Regions from separate parts of the Thalassotalea sp. LPB0316 genome, predicted to be linked through region 2. Evidence: predicted binding sites of a transcription regulator. Region 2 holds the regulator's gene; the other holds the start of a gene.

Region 1 (3,128 bases), 490 kb from region 2:
TATAAATTAAACAAGAACCAAGTAAAGCTTGATTCGCTACTAAACGGATACGCTAGTAAAGATAGAGAGTCAATCCTAAAACTTATGAGTGCAAACTAAGGCGTTATGTTAAAAGCATTTTCAGCGAGTACGATTTCACTAGTACTCGTATTTTTGGGTGTTCTTCTATCACATGTAAATGTGGTAGAGAACATATGGCTTCACAGCTTCGATGATGGTACATACTCTCACGCTTATTTGGTGGTTTTGATCACTGGATACTTATATTGGGAAAATATCAAAGAAGGTGCATTGACGTTAAGAAGTGAAATCTCGACGATAGCTATCGCGATATTCATATTAGCAGCTTACGCTACCCATATAGCAACACTAGCGCAGTTAACCAATATAGCACGCCTCGCTACACTAATATTGTTACTCTCGAGTATTAACCTATTCTTTAAACCATCAATAAAATCACTTTTCCCAGCTGCTTTTCTAATTTTTTTACTGCCTATTTGGGGAGTTTTAGTGACACCATTACAGCAATTATCTGTTGTCGCGGTGACTAAATTAATGTCGTTTACCAACATCCCCGTCTATGTCGATGGTAATTTTATTACCATACCTGCGGGCGTTTTCGAAATTGCTGGCGGGTGCTCTGGTCTTCGGTACTTGTTGGTCTCATTAGCCATTTCTTGTCTTTATATTTATCTCTATTTACGAGATACTCAATCAGCAATTAAGTTTTTTGCTTTCGCTATATTAGGTGCACTGCTAACCAATTGGATCAGGATCGCACTCCTTATCATTATCGGTCACGAAACCAATATGGAAAGTCCGTTAATGAAGGACCACAACAATTTCGGTTGGTATTTATACATACCGTACATGATGGGTCTTTTCTATTATGGTCACAAAATCACTAGCTCATTGAGTGCCCCAAAAAAAATCGCGCCAATCCAAAGCAGCCTTTCGCTAGCTAAAGTTAATATCGCGATATTTTGTATCGCAATAGTAACTTTTTATTATTTAAAGCAAGTAAGTTATCAGTCGTACTATAACGCCATCACCTGTGAAGAATCTGAGCCCCTGGCAACATTACCCTTACCAACCTTAGAAAATACGTACAAAATATGTCAGACGACAAATGACTACATCGCTATTGATTATTACTTTAAACCTAACAATTTAGATAGCAAAGTCGATTATTTTGCTAATGAACTAACACCTACTGGTTATTCTGTAATACATGAAGAACAAGTAGGTGCTACCAAGACATACCATATTAATAACGGTAAAAACTTAACTAAAATAAACCTACAAGTGTCTAGTCATCACGATAAATCCACGCCAATCCATAAGTTAAAGTTAGAGCGACTAAAAAATGCGCTTGTTAACCGTTCAGGAACTAAGTTGCAATGGCAAGTAACGCAGTGTAAAAGCCTAGGTTGTATGCCTTGATACCTCATGTCCGTTTTTTTTACACCTCATCAAAGCCAAGAATCGAGCAACAACATAAACCACTGTTTATAAAGAAAAAATAAACATTGGCACACTTGATGCTTTCTTGTAAGCGATATTCTTAAAAAATACTGTCGACCAAGGAAAGATTATGAAAACTAAATTAAAAGTATGCGCTGGTGTACTAACTGCAGTTTTAGCAACATCTGCTAATGCTGGCATAGTTACCGAGTGGTCATACGACAACCAAGCCGGTTTTGCGACTTGGACCGGTTCAACAAACACAGCAACTACTGCTGATGACGTAACAGCTTCAGGTAACTCGTCTACAGGTGCTAATGATTTACTTTCAGTAAATGCTAACAACATCTTAGACACAAATGGTGACTTCGCTGTTGACGGCACTGACAATTCGTTAAACACATCACTTACATGGGGTATTCCAGCGGCTGGCGCTAACAGCGGTGACCCTAAAAGTAGTTTAGATATTGATAGCCCTATTACAGGTTCAATCAGCACTAACGACTGGAGCTGGGCAGACGGTACGTCTGTAATGCACGAAAACTGGGTTATCACTGGTGACTCATTAAAAGAAGCAACATTGTTAGATGGTTTAACACTTACGCCAACAGCTTGGATTGCTGAGCCTGGTGATGCAGGTGACCCTGATGCATTTGCTCCATACTTTGCACCACAATTACAGTTTGGTATTAATTTCTATGAAACACCGAACAAGCAAGTAGACCAAGATGGCAACTGTCCAAATGGCGAAGCTAACTACAGCGGTGACAATATCAACGGTTGTGGTGACATCTTCGAGATCACTGGTTTATCTGATTTACCATTTGAGCCTGTTGTTGGTGCAGACTTCATCCAATTCACTGTTCCATTCATCTTAACAGATGACCAAGGCCTTCCTTTAACGGGTTGGGGTGACACAGTGTACTACGTTACAACTCGCTTATCAGGTTTATCAACATTACCTGACGGCTATGAGTGTGAAGATTCAGCTGACTGTTTTGGTTTTGTTACTAAAGAGCAAGAAACCAACACACTATTAGCTCAATTCAAAGTAAGCACTGTTCCAGAGCCTGCAGCAATTGCATTATTCGGCTTAGGTTTAGTAGCTACAGGTTTTGCTGGTCGTCGTAGACGCATCAAGTAATCCCTACTACTTTAGCAATAAAAACCAGATGTAAATCATCTGGTTTTTTTTTGTAAACAAAACTAAGATGCAATATATAAAGTTAGTCACTTGCCCGTAAAGCTAAGAGCTCACCATGTTTTCAAAAATTCTCAACATCATAACTTTATGTGTCTTTTGTCATATTGTTTTTGCCAACCCTCTATATGCTACAACCTATAATGTTGGTCCAAATCAACAGTTTAAAGAGCTAGATGAAATCGACTGGTTATCCCTAAAAGGCGGAGATACTGTGTTGATCTTTGGTCGAGATATTCCTTATCGAACCAAAATTGGCTTGCATACTATGGCTAGCGAAGATCAACCCCTAACCATTAAAGGTGTGCGTGGTCGCAACGGTAAATTTCCTGTGATCTCAGGTCAAAATGCTACAACGCCAAAATCATTAAACGGCTTTTTTAATGCTAAATGGGATGAAGCTAATGCACTAATATTTATTAAGCGCTCCAGTCAAATGAAGTGGGGAGAAAAACCTCAAAAT
Region 2 (3,128 bases):
AGTAACCTAAATCTTCAAGTACTCTTAAAGCAACCGACTTCCCTGACCCTGATCGGCCACTAACAATGAGTAATTTCATATTTTCCTATGAGGCTTCTTGAATAATTTCAAATAACTGGTGGTTATCTTGACACTTTCTAATATTTTTAACGACCTTCTTGTCGCTAAATAGTTGGGCAATGTTTTGTAAGGTTGCAAGGTGCTCTTGGCAGCTAGCTTCAGGCACGAAAAGGGCAATAAAAATGTCAACGGGTTGATTATCTATCGCATCGAAAGCGATTGGCTGTTCAGTGGTTATTAACACTGCCACCGCATGCTTGCCGTTGATTAAGCGGCCGTGCGGAATGGCGATACCGTTGCCAATGCCTGTACTTCCCATTTGCTCGCGCTGGGTAAGACTTTGAAGTAAATCGTGTTGGCTTGTCTCAGGGAGTTTACGTGCAGCAGCATCGCAAATAGTATCAAAAAGGCGTTTTTTACTGCTTGCTGGCGCTGCACAAATTGTGCAGTCCAGCGTTAAAATGTCTTGCAACTTCATTTTAGTTAATGTTTTTTCAACTTTTCTTTGTGTTTAATGACTTGACGGTCAAGCTTATCGACGAGCGAGTCGATAGCAGCATACATATCTTTGTCGTCTGATGACGCATGGATCTCACCGCCATTTAAGTGCAGCGTCGCTTCCGCGATTTGCTGTAATTTCTCTACATTTAGAACAACGTGCACATTGTTGATGTGATCGAAATGTCGTTCTAGCTTTGCAAACTTTGAGTTGACGTATTCGCGCATTGAGTCGGTAACTTCTACATGATGACCAGAAAGATTAATTTGCATAAGCTTTTTCCTTTTTTCTAAGTTTACAATAAACTTTTTCTTTGATTTGACGGTGGAATAGATAAAGACTCTCGGTATTTAGCTATCGTCCGTCGTGCAACATTAATACCTTGCTCAGCTAACAAGTCGGCCATTTTGCTATCGCTTAATGGCTTAGATGGTAGCTCAGCAGATACTAATTTCTTAATTAATGCTCGGATTGCGGTCGATGAGCATTCGCCCCCATTTTCGGTGCTTACATGACTTGAGAAGAAATATTTCAACTCAAAAATACCTCTTGGTGTATGCATATATTTTTGTGTTGTCACACGAGATATTGTTGACTCGTGCATATCAACAGCTTCCGCAATATCGTTTAGCACCATAGGTTTCATAGCCTCTGGGCCGTACTCAAAAAACGCTTGTTGGCGCTGGACGATACAATTCGATACTTTTAATAAGGTATCGTTGCGACTTTCCAAGCTTTTAATAAACCATTTCGCTTCTTGCAAGTTTGAGCGAATAAATTGGCTATCTTCTGACGACTTCATTGACCGTGACATTGCAGCATATTGCTGGTTAATCGACAGTTTTGGCGCCGTGTCTGGATTGAGCTCTACGACCCAACGGCCGTTCTTTTTCTCTACTGATACGTCAGGAATAATGTACTGCTCTTCCGACTTTATCACGCTGTCGCCTGGGCGCGGATCAAGACTTTGGATTAACCTCATCACTTCGCGTAATTGATCTTCTTTCAATTTCGTTTTGCGCATTAATTGACGATAGTCTCTGTTACCTAACAAATCAATGTGGTCTGAGATAATTTGTTTGGTTTCTGCTAGCCAAGGTGTTTGTTTGTCAAATTGATTGAGTTGAATTAATAAACACTCGGCAATTGAGCGCGCACCAACGCCAACAGGATCAAACATATTGATGCGTTTGAGTACGGCTTCAACTTCGTCGAGCTCAACCTCGTCATCGCCTAAGCTTTCTAAAATATCTTCGGTAGATACAGTTAAATAGCCAGCATCGTCAATAGCATCGATAATAGCGGTGGCAATGGCTTTATCTGTTTCGGTAAACGGTGTTAACTCCATTTGCCAGCGTAGGTGATCTTGAATAGATTCAGTCGTTTCACCTTGATAGGTGTAGTCTTCTGACAGCGGGCCGGCGCTAGAGCCAGATAAACTCGCACTATAGTTATCGTCCCACGTAGTATCCATAGATAACTCTTCGGGAATATCGGTTTTTTCCAACCCATCACTGGCATTTACTTCATCGGAACTAGGCAGAGGATCTTCACTGCCTTCATTTGACGAGGCCGTTTGGTTTTCACCCATAAACGCTTCTTCAAGCTTGTCTGGTTGGCTTTCTTCATTGGTTTGGGTTGCGTTTTCGTCAACTTCCAATAATGGGTTGCTTTCCAGTGCTTCTTGAATTTCTTGTTGTAAATCCAATGTCGACAGTTGTAGCAACCTGATTGCTTGCTGCAACTGTGGGGTCATTGTTAGCTGTTGTCCGATACGGAGTTGTAATGATGGACGCATGTAGCTTTTATTATTCCTATCTATTTACAAACGCGAAGTGATTGTCACTTCTTTATCTTAACTATAGCGTGAATTGTTCACCTAGGTACACATCTCTGACTTGTTGATTAGCAAGAATTTGATCCGCGTCACCTTCGGCGATTAATTCACCATGGCTGACAATATAAGCTTTTTCACAGACATCAAGGGTTTCCCTAACGTTGTGGTCGGTAATTAAGATGCCAATACCGCGCTGTTTTAAGTGCAAAATGATCTTTTTAATATCGCCAACCGAAATTGGGTCAACGCCAGCAAAGGGTTCATCGAGTAAAATAAACTGAGGATCAGCAGCCAAAGCGCGAGCAATCTCGACACGTCGACGTTCACCACCAGATAAACTCATCCCTGTATTATCTTTTATATGGCCTATATTGAATTCTTCAAGTAATAATTCAAGTTTTTCAATACGTTCGACCTCTGACAAGTCTTTACGTGTTTGTAAAATAGCCATGATGTTGTCGTGCACGGACAACTTTCTAAAAATAGAGGCTTCTTGCGGCAAGTAGCCTAAACCTTTACGGGCGCGCTCGTGCATTGGTGCTAACGTTAAATCTTCACCATTTAACTCGATTGTGCCTTTGTCGTTAACGACTAAGCCGACAATCATATAAAATGACGTTGTTTTACCTGCACCATTTGGGCCGAGTAGGCCAACGATTTGCCCTGTTTCAACACTGAGCCCAACATTTTTAACGACTTGACGTCCCTTGTAGGATTTCGCCAAGCCCTGTG

What was found. Region 2 encodes sigma-54, which starts transcription at its own class of promoters, with help from an activator protein. Its sites were predicted from a motif close to GTTGGCACGNNNNTNGNNT; they were not measured.
Region 1: LP316_RS04185 (THxN family PEP-CTERM protein) is a predicted target of sigma-54. The motif match lies at 1,529-1,547, and genes of this name have one in related genera.

Annotation. Positions count from the first base shown of each region.
Region 1 is NZ_CP062946.1:943,934-947,061, reverse strand. It holds gene prsT (XrtA/PEP-CTERM system TPR-repeat protein PrsT) at 1-99, shown strand, start outside; gene xrt (exosortase) at 106-1,443, shown strand; gene LP316_RS04185 (THxN family PEP-CTERM protein) at 1,595-2,608, shown strand; gene LP316_RS04180 (right-handed parallel beta-helix repeat-containing protein) at 2,724-3,128, shown strand, end outside.
Region 2 is NZ_CP062946.1:1,435,855-1,438,982, forward strand. It holds gene rapZ (RNase adapter RapZ) at 1-79, opposite strand, end outside; gene ptsN (PTS IIA-like nitrogen regulatory protein PtsN) at 86-538, opposite strand; gene hpf (ribosome hibernation promoting factor) at 544-831, opposite strand; gene LP316_RS06280 (RNA polymerase factor sigma-54) at 855-2,357, opposite strand; gene lptB (LPS export ABC transporter ATP-binding protein) at 2,419-3,128, opposite strand, start outside.